DNA from 2 places in the Silvania sp. genome. Region 2 is predicted to be linked to the other one. Evidence: predicted binding sites of a transcription regulator. Region 2 holds the regulator's gene; the other holds the start of a gene.
The links. Region 2 encodes Fur, which represses iron uptake genes when iron is present. Its sites were predicted from a motif close to ATAATAATGAGAACNACTATCAA; they were not measured.
Positions count from the first base shown of each region.

Region 1 (5,162 bases), on a different contig from region 2:
CAATCAATGTTTACACAGGAGTTGCTCCAGTTCGCTCAGGGAGGTCACGGTCCAGGTGGGAGTGATCCCCTCCGGCAGGGCGCGGTTGTGCGCATTCAGCCAGCAGGTAGAGAGTCCGGCATTGATACCGCCAAGGATATCCGACTCTGCCGTATCACCCACCATCAGTACTTTTGCCCGATCCGGGTTGCCCGCCTGTGCCAGCGCGTAGTCGAAGATCCGCGCGGCCGGTTTTGCCACGCCCACCTGCTCGGAGATCACTAACAAATCAAAATAGTCACGAAAACCGGTCCGCTCAAGGCGGATCTGCTGCAGTGCGGTAAAACCGTTGGTAATGATGCCAAGCCTGGCTTTTCCTTTCAGGGAGTCCAGCAGCGACGCCGCTCCCGGAAGCGGCGCGCAGATGGCGGCCATCGCATTCAGGAACGCATTGTTTAAGTCACCCGCCGGGACGCTAAGGCGCTCAGACCACCCCTGGAAACGCTGATTCTGCAGCTGTAACGCGCTAATGGCGCCGTTCTGGTAATCCACCCACAGCGGTTTGTTCACCGCCTGGTAATCCTGGAAATCTTCAGCGGTGAAGGTCACGCTGTAGTCGAGAAACATCCGCTGTAAGCCGCCATACGCGTCAAAGGTAAACAGCGTTTCGTCGGCATCAAAAAAAATCCAGTCCCAGTTCATCGTTACAACCTTATTTTGTTATCCAAGCGGCAGAGCCATGATGATGGCGTCTTCACGTCCTTCTGCGGTGGGGTAATAATTGCGGCGAAGGGTCGCTTGATTAAAGCCCAGGCTTTCATAGAGTTTGATCGCCGCAGTGTTTGAAGCCCGCACTTCCAGCCACAGGGTGAAAACGTCCCGGGCTTCCAGCTCGCAAATTAAATGTTCCAGCAGTTCCCTGCCCAGCCCACGACGCTGGAAAGCCGGATCGACGGCAATGTTAAACAGCGTGGCCTCATCAAGCACCACCTGGGTGATAGCGAATGCGGCAAGCTGGCTGTCGACATCAAGGCGATAGTTCAGATAACGCTCGCCCTGGTTGCTGGCAAAGGTTTTTTCACTCCACGGAAAAGCGTGGGCGCGTTTTTCGATGTCAAAAGCCTGGGCTAAATCAGTCGTCGTGAGGGAAGAAATTGTGTTCATGTTCGCAGATTTGTTGCCACAGCGCGCGACGTGCCGCCGGGTTTACTTTAAGTTCGTCCAGCACCGGAGTGGTCAGCGTGCCACCCTCCAGTGCCATGTCTTCTGCTACACCAAGCTGCCAGCTGTTGCATCGGCTGCCTTGCGGGAGCATCGCGACGCGGTCTGGCGTCAGTTGCAGCACCTGATCGGTGTCCACGTTCAGGGCACGGAGCACGTCAGTAATCACCGGTTCGCTCAGGGCCGGCAGGCTCTGCGCCACCATCACCAGACGGATGTGCGCGGGAAGCGAGATGGCGATTTCGCCCTGTAAGGCCGCCGGGCGACGCAACGCCCACTGGGTGATGCCCAGCTGCTGTAATTGCCTGTCTCGTCGGGATGCCATTACCAAAACTCCTGTCTGTCAGGCGCGTAAATATACCAAACTCGTCGAATCTGCGCCAACAAACAACTATAATCCGTCCCCTTATTCCTTGAGGAGTTTTTCATGTCTGCATTTACCCCGGCAAGTGAAGTCTTGCTGCGCCACAGTGATGATTTCGAACAAAGCCGTATTCTGTTTGCCGGAGATATGCAGGATGACCTGCCTGCTCGTTTCGACTGCGCCGACAGCCGCGCGCATACCCAGCAATTCCACCACTGGCAGCTGCTGAGCCGTCAGATGGAAGAGCGCGTCCGCTACAGCCTGGTGGCGGAAGAGAGCGATGTGGCTGACTGCGATACGCTGATCTACTACTGGCCTAAGAACAAGCCAGAAGCCCAGTTCCAGCTGATGAACCTGCTCTCGCTGCTGCCGGTGGGCTGCGATATTTTCGTGGTCGGAGAAAACCGCAGCGGCGTGCGCAGTGCCGAGCAGATGCTGGCGGAGTACGCCACGTTGAACAAAATCGACAGCGCGCGTCGCTGCGGCCTGTATCACGGTCGTCTGGACAAGAAGCCCGCGTTTGATGCAGAAAAATACTGGGGCGAATATCAGCTCGATGACCTGACCATTAAAACCCTGCCGGGCGTCTTCAGCCGTGATGGTCTCGATGTGGGCAGCCAGCTGCTGCTCTCCACCTTTACGCCGCACACCAAAGGCAAAGTGCTGGACGTAGGCTGCGGCGCGGGCGTGCTGTCCGTCGCGCTTGCCAGCCACTCGCCAAAAGTGCGTTTGACCCTGACTGACGTCAGCGCCCCGGCAATCGAAGCCAGCCGCGCTACGCTTGCCGCAAACGGCATCGAAGCCGAGGTATTTGCCTCTAACGTCTTGTCCGAAGTGACCGGTCGCTTCGATATGATTATCTCCAACCCACCGTTCCATGACGGGATGGAAACCAGCCTCGAAGCCGCACAGACCTTGATCCGCACCTCGGTTCGTCATCTGAACAGCGGCGGCGAGCTGCGCATCGTGGCCAACGCCTTCCTGCCGTATCCAAAAGTGCTGGATGAAATCTTCGGCTTCCACGAAGTGCTGGCGCAGACGGGCCGCTTTAAAATTTACCGCGCAATCATGACCCGTCAGGCGAAGAAGTAACCTTTGACGTCAACAAATCGGCCTGATGGATAAATCAGGCCGAATTTGCAGCAATCACAACATCCCGCTCATTTATCTGTTGACGAAAATCTGAAACTCTCTAGAATGCGCCTCCGTGGTTACGATACTTTTTTGGGTATCGATGGTATGCGAAGGTGGCGGAATTGGTAGACGCGCTAGCTTCAGGTGTTAGTGTCCTTAGGATGTGGGGGTTCGAGTCCCCCCCCTCGCACCAATAACCATGTAGTAAATGATATCGCTTGCACTGGGCGAAGGTGGCGGAATTGGTAGACGCGCTAGCTTCAGGTGTTAGTGTCCTTAGGATGTGGGGGTTCGAGTCCCCCCCCTCGCACCAACGAGGCGATATCAAAAAATAAGATGACTGTGCGAAGGTGGCGGAATTGGTAGACGCGCTAGCTTCAGGTGTTAGTGTCCTTAGGATGTGGGGGTTCGAGTCCCCCCCCTCGCACCAATTATCTTATCTCTCTCCCGATGTTCCCTTCTGAATTTCTTTATTTCAAACTCATTGCAATCACCCACATGCCCGCAACCAGCGCGACGCACGATGGTAGCAACACAAAATGCCGCAGCTGTTTATGCCAGATCATGGCGGATGAAATCAGCAAGCCCGAGACGATAATCACTTTCCAGACCATCAGCGAAAGATCGGTATACGCCAGGCCGGTAATCATCGCTCCCGGCAGTAACACTCCCCACCCACTCCCCAACGCTCTGCTCAGCATAATATCTCTCTCGTTTCGATAATGATAACCAATATCATATGACATAATTTCTCATCTGTCAGCCTGCCAGCAGATTGTGTAAAAAATCTTGCGATTGGCGCGGCCTATAGTTAGGATTGGCAATCATTATCATTTAGATTTCTATCCAGTCCGCTTATGGCCATACGTTCCGCACAAGCCGTTGACAGTCTTATCTGGCACACCCGTCTTCCGTCCGGGCCTTCTGCGCTCGCGGATGCGATGCGTGACGCGATCACCGAGACCCGTGCGCACCTGCTGGATTTCATTAAGCTGGACGAACCCCATCCTCATACCGCCCTGACGCTGGCCCAATGGCGACGTCCGAGCGAATTGCAGTCGCTGCTGGCTATCTACTCCGATCATATCTATCGCAACCAGCCGACCCTGACGCGGGAAAATAAGCCGCTGCTGTCGCTGTGGGCGCAATGGTATATCGGGCTGCTGGTGCCACCGCTGATGCTGACGCTGCTCACGCAGGATGTTGCGCTGGATGTCTCTCCGGAACATTTCCACGTTGAGTTTCACGAAACCGGGCGCGCCGCCTGCTTCTGGATTGACGTGCATGAAGATCGCCAGACAACGGTACTCTCAGCGCAACAGCGGATGGACGTGCTGATTACCCGTGCGCTGATCCCGGTGATCGAGGCGCTGGAAGAGACGGGTGAGATCAACGGCAAACTTATCTGGAGCAATACCGGCTATTTAATTCACTGGTATCTGAACGAGATGAAACCGCTGCTGGGTGATGAGAAAGTGGAAGCGCTGCGCCAGGCATTTTTCTTTGCCCGCCAGCTGTCGGATGGCCAGGACAACCCGCTTTTCCGCACCGTGGTACCGCGTGACGGGCTGCTGGTTCGCCGTACCTGCTGTCAGCGCTATCGCCTGCCAGATGTACAGCAGTGCGGTGACTGCACGCTGAAATAGTTTCATGAATGGTGAGTGCGGTCTGGTGCCCTCACCCTCTCCCTCTCCCTCTCCCTCTCCCACCGGGAGAGGGTACACACATTTAAAACGGCAACCTTTTGGTTGCCGTTTTGCTTTTATTACGCCACCTGCTGACTCTCTTCTTCTGCCCGCTGTGCCTCTTCCGCTTCCTGCTCCAGCAACTGCTTCTCGTACACTTTAAAGAACGGGTAGTAGATGATGGCAGAAACCAGCGCTAACAGCACAACAAGTACCGCCGCGCGGAAATCCCAGCCCAGCGCCCACGCCGCACCCACGGGTGCCGGTGCGGTCCAGGGTACGACGGAAATCACACGACCAATCAGATCCAGCTTCATCGCCGCCCACGCCAGCACCGCATTCACCATCGGTGCCAGCAGGAACGGAATGAAGAACACCGGGTTCATTACGATTGGCGTACCGAAGATCACCGGTTCGTTGATATTGAAGATACTCGGCACAACGCTCAGACGGCCAATCGAACGCAGGTGCGCTGACCGGCTGCGCAGATAGCAGAACACCAGCCCCATCGTTGCCCCGGAACCGCCAATGACGATAAAGAACGTCCAGAACGCTTCCATGAAGATATGCGGCAGCGGCGCGCTCTGTGCCAGCGCCGTCTGGTTCATCCCCAGGTTGGTGAGCCAGAACATCTGCAGCATACCGGAGACAATCGCCGCCCCGTGGATCCCCGCAAACCACAGCAGGTGACCAATCAGCACCGCCAGCAGAATGGCAGGCAGTGAGTCAGCCGCGGAAACCAGCGGTTTAAAGATCGCCATAATCGCCTGCGGGATCAG
Region 1 covers NZ_JBOGBT010000094.1:45,746-50,907, forward strand. Annotated here, with positions in the region: gene yjjG (pyrimidine 5'-nucleotidase) at 4-681, opposite strand; gene rimI (ribosomal protein S18-alanine N-acetyltransferase) at 700-1,143, opposite strand; gene ACRDD5_RS18240 (DNA polymerase III subunit psi) at 1,112-1,525, opposite strand; gene rsmC (16S rRNA (guanine(1207)-N(2))-methyltransferase RsmC) at 1,628-2,656, shown strand; tRNA gene ACRDD5_RS18250 (tRNA-Leu) at 2,806-2,891, shown strand; tRNA gene ACRDD5_RS18255 (tRNA-Leu) at 2,926-3,011, shown strand; tRNA gene ACRDD5_RS18260 (tRNA-Leu) at 3,043-3,128, shown strand; gene ACRDD5_RS18265 (DUF1435 domain-containing protein) at 3,169-3,399, opposite strand; gene fhuF (siderophore-iron reductase FhuF) at 3,556-4,344, shown strand; gene ACRDD5_RS18275 (PTS sugar transporter subunit IIC) at 4,464-5,162, opposite strand, start outside.
Region 1: fhuF (siderophore-iron reductase FhuF) is a predicted target of Fur. The motif match lies at 3,415-3,437, and genes of this name have one in related genera.

Region 2 (5,162 bases):
ATGCCGTGTCTGGCTGGCAATAAACTGATAAAGCTCGTCATCAACTTCGATTGTTTTCATCTTAATCCAGTGCGATATCTTATCTGAATACAAGTTGTTGGGAGTATAAGGTCAAAACCCAACAGCGGATAGCGTCAAGCCAGGGTGGCGGCAAAAGTCAGATTTAACTGTTTCCTTGCAGCCGGGCGGCAGAATGGTCAACATGATACCCTAACCTGACATACGTAAAAAAAGAACTTTGCCATGAAATTGAATACCCGAGCGCAATCTGCACAATCGCCGCACAATAATTCTCCCATCGTGCTGGTTCATGGCCTGTTTGGCAGCCTGGACAACCTCGGCGTGCTGGCACGGGATCTGGTGACGGACCACGCTCTCCTGCAGGTGGATATGCGTAACCATGGTCAGTCCCCGCGCTCGGCACAGATGACCTATGCCGATATGGCTCAGGATCTGCTCGATACGCTGGACGCCCACAATATTGAAAAGGCGACGCTTGTCGGCCACTCCATGGGCGGTAAAGCGGTGATGGCGCTGACCGCGCTTGCACCTGAACGTATTGACGGTCTGGTGGTGATCGACGTGGCCCCGGTGGATTATGCCGTGCGCCGCCACGATGAGATTTTCGCCGCGATTAATGCCGTTACAGAGGCCGGGGTCAGCACCCGCCAGCAGGCCGCCACGGTGATGCGTGAGCACCTTGATGAAGAAGGTGTGGTGCAGTTTCTGCTGAAATCCTTCGTGGACGGTGAGTGGCGCTTTAACGTGCCTGCGCTGTGGGATCAGTACAGCAACATCGTTGGCTGGCAGCCGGTGCCGGCCTGGTCGCACCCGGCGCTGTTTATTCCCGGCGGCAATTCGCCCTACGTCACCGAAGCGTATCGGGACGCGCTGCTGGCGCAATTCCCGCGGGCGCGGGCGCATGTGATTGCCGGTGCCGGGCACTGGGTGCATGCCGAAAAACCCGATGCCGTGCTGCGTGCCATCCGCCGTTACCTCGCCGACATCGAAAATTGATTAAAAAGAGAGCGACTGGTCGCCTGCGGGCCACCAGTCGTTGGCGTGCCGATTTCGCTGATGTATGATGGCGCGCTTATCGCCCGGGCTTTAGCAGGGCGTCTTGTTTCCCCCGAAGTCTCAGAATCATGGCCAAAGAAAACACGGACCGCACAACAATAGATCTGTTCGCGAATGAGCGGCGCCCGGGACGACCGAAAACCAATCCGCATTCGCGTGATGAACAGCTGCGCATTAATAAGCGCAATCAGCTCAAACGCGATAAAAGTCGTGGGCTTAAACGCGTCGAGCTGAAACTCAATGCGGACGCCGTCGATGCGCTGAACGAGCTGGCAAATGCCCGCGACATCAGCCGCAGTGAGCTTATTGAAGAGATGCTGATCCTGCAGCTCGAGAAATGGCACGACAAAGCGTAAGTCAGAAAACTCCCCTCCTTGTTGCTTTCATGTAGCACAGAGTGCAGTCCTGCGCGATAGCAGTTTCCGCAGGCTTCTCTGTTCTGCTATGATTGCCCTTATCCGTGGCTAAATTGCGCCACCATACTATTAAGTTTCAAGAGGTTATTTTACTCATGGCAATCATCGGCATTTTTTTCGGCAGCGACACCGGTAACACCGAAAACATCGCGAAAAACATTCAAAAACAGCTTGGTAAAGACGTTGCCGATGTGCATGACATTGCGAAAAGCAGCAAAGAAGACATCGCAGGTTACGATATCTTGCTGCTGGGCATCCCAACCTGGTACTACGGTGAAGCGCAGTGCGACTGGGACGACTTCTTCCCGTCTCTGGAAGAGATCGACTTCAATGGCAAACTGGTAGCCCTGTTCGGCTGTGGCGACCAGGAAGACTACGCAGAGTACTTCTGCGATGCGCTGGGCACCATTCGCGACATCATTGAGCCGCGTGGCGCAGTGATCGTGGGCCACTGGCCAACTGCAGGCTATCACTTCGAAGCCTCTAAAGGTCTGGCTGATGATGACAACTTTGTGGGACTGGCTATCGACGAAGACCGCCAGCCGGAGCTGACCGCAGAGCGCGTGGACAAATGGGTTAAGCAGATCCGCGAAGAGCTGCACCTCGACGACATCCTCAACGCCTGATGTTGTGGCGGCGTAACCTGTAGTTACGCCGCATTGATAGGTATTATCAATCAAAATAATTGCTACAAATTTTTAACTTTTGCTGTCATACCTGTACAATCAACCAGGATTAAACGGGTCACCCTGTAACAAGTTTGTTGGCGGTACCACGTTTTTATAAGCATACTTTGCTTGAGACTTGCAGTTTTCATTCAGCCATGGCAGTTCTATAATGAGACGCATTCTCTCAGGTGCACTTTCTGTCACTTCTTCTATAGAAGTGAATCGTTTAGCAACAGGACAGATTCCGCATGACTGACAACAATACCGCATTAAAGAAGGCCGGACTGAAAGTCACGCTTCCACGGTTAAAAATTCTGGAAGTGCTTCAGGGTCCGGATAACCATCATGTCAGTGCGGAAGACTTATACAAGCGTCTGATCGACATGGGCGAAGAGATTGGTCTGGCCACGGTGTACCGTGTACTGAACCAGTTTGACGACGCTGGCATCGTTACACGCCATAACTTCGAAGGCGGTAAATCCGTTTTCGAACTGACGCAGCAGCATCATCACGATCACCTGATTTGCCTGGATTGCGGCAAAGTGATCGAATTCAGCGACGACTCTATTGAATCCCGTCAGCGTGAAATTGCTGCACGTCACGGCATTCGTCTGACCAACCACAGTCTTTACCTGTACGGCCACTGCGCTGAAGGCGACTGCACTGCAGATGACCACGCGCACGACGCGAAATAATTCATCCGCACACGCTAAGCCAACCTGACGGTTGGCTTTTTTTATGCAAAAAAAACCCGGTAGCGCTGACGCATACCGGGCCTAATAACAGCTGATTACTTGCTGTTATTACTGCGAATTTCCTTCCAGATTTGGTCGCAACGCTTCGTCACTTCCTGATCGTTTCCGGTTTTGCGCGCCTGAATACAGGCCTGATAATCAGCCACTCTTATCGTTTCCTGGGTCGCAAACTGCTCGTGCGCTTTCTCTTGCTTAAGCACGTTCAGCACGCTTTGGCAGGCTTCGATCTTCTCCGGCGATCCCTCTGCGGTATTAATACAGGCGCTATAAGCCTCTTTCAGACGTGAATCTTCTTTCTGGGTCTGCGGCTCTGCGCAGGCGGTAAGCCCGGCGGCAAATACCGCGACAAACAGGATTTTTTTCAACATAGCGGTCTCCGTTTCGGCGGGTGTAACCCCGCCGGAAGCATCATCAGAAGATAGTGAATGGGGCGATAACCATAAACTTCACGTCGCGCTCATCCTGGAAGATGTTGCCGTAACCGCCGCCGTAGCTTGGGATACTGGAGTGATTGTCGTACTGGGTGAAGTGCAGCTTGAACATAGTGCCTTTCGCACGACCGTCCTGCAGGACGTAGATCGCATCCAGGCTATAGGCTGACTCTTTGATGTTGTTGGACGGGTTGTTTTCGCGCTGGCCCGCGCTGTTGATAAACCAGTCCGCTGGCTTCGCATCCCAGGCGTAGACATACGAGCCACCGACGCTCCAGCCTGCCATGTTCCAGTTGCTCAGATCGTACATCGCACCAAAGAAGACCGCTTTTTCGCCGTTGGCGTTAAAGTCGGAGCGGTTATCCCACCAGACATCCAGACGACCGTTGGAAGAGGCATAGGTTGGGGTCATACGCTGCAGGAAGTAGCCTTGCTGTCCTTCGGCTTTGACGTAAGTCCCCTCCAGGCGTAAATCCACCTGCCCGACTTTGTAGCCCAGGGTCAGCGCCTGCAGCCAGGCGGTGCCGTCGTAGATATCATTGACGGTGCTGTCGTTGGCTTTATCACGGGTGCCGTAGAACTGATAGCTGGTCGACAGCGGGCCGCCCACCACATCCATCTTATAACTGGCTTTGGCAAAATACTGATCAATATAGCCTTCAGCCTGACCGAATGCCGCTTCCAGAATCAGGTTGTTTTTGAAATCGTATTTCGCACCAAGGGAGTGGAGATAGTCGACGCGGGTCTTTCTGTCGTTTTGATAGAACTTGTCCATCTCGAGGTGCCACGGCGCTTTGTACTCGTTGGTCCACATGTAGGAGAAACTCAACGCCCCGCTATCGCCGTAGTCAAAGTTCGCCCCGGCTTCAGCGCCCTGGTATGTACCCGGCATAAAGCTCCAGTGCGGCGCTAATAAGGTTTGACCAGTAGGCTGAAGCCAGCCACCGCGCGCCCAGGCCGGACCGTATTTAAATTTGGCTGCCGCTTTGTACAGGCTGATCCCGCTCTTATCGCCGGACCAGTCCTCTTTGTAGGCTTTGTTGCTGGAGGAGAATGCAATTTCGTTCGGGTGTCCGCTGTCGCCGTTTTCCGCCATTTCAATCGCGGTGAAGGCGGCCAGATCAAGACCGAACATGTCCGCTGCATAGCCGGACTGGAAATCAAGGTTGGCGTTCCAGGTGGAGTGAGCGAGGTTAGTTTTGTATTTGTCTGATTCAACGTCTTTACGGTCACGTTCACGCTGCCAGTAATAGACACCGCCCGTCAGGGTTGAATCATCGACAAAACCTTCGGCCTGAGCCTTTGGAGAGACCATCCAACCAGACATTGCTGTCACACCGGCAATAGCCAGCGCAAGCGCACTACGTTTGCCACTAAACGTACGCATAGTTAATCCTCTTTGACGTATTAAAAGCGCCTTAAACGGCGAAAAAACAAAAGTTAAAAAGTCGACGTAAGCAGAAATACTCATTTACATCTACTGCCTGTAGACTATTTTTCGCGACGCGAATTATCAATCCTTTTTAGCGATCAAAAGTCAGGATTATGACGAAGTGCACATATTTGGTTGCCATTTGTAACAACGCCCGCGCGACAGAATAATCAATTAAAATAATCTTCAAAATTAGCCAGTTATTTTTAGTGGTTGCATTAATTCGCGACAGAATGGGATTAATTTGAAGCAAGGGGGAGAAGGCTAACAGCGGAGGGAAATGCAATTAATTCGCATCGCGAAGATTAACACCAGCAATGACTTGATTGATAAGCAAAAAAAACGCCGCATTACGCGGCGCTCAGGGGGGTATCGGTTATTCG
Region 2 covers NZ_JBOGBT010000109.1:23,466-28,627, forward strand. Annotated here, with positions in the region: gene seqA (replication initiation negative regulator SeqA) at 1-60, opposite strand, end outside; gene ybfF (esterase) at 244-1,017, shown strand; gene ybfE (LexA regulated protein) at 1,146-1,433, shown strand; gene fldA (flavodoxin FldA) at 1,589-2,119, shown strand; gene fur (ferric iron uptake transcriptional regulator) at 2,410-2,856, shown strand; gene chiQ (ChiQ/YbfN family lipoprotein) at 2,952-3,281, opposite strand; gene chiP (chitoporin ChiP) at 3,328-4,734, opposite strand; gene glnS (glutamine--tRNA ligase) at 5,156-5,162, opposite strand, start outside.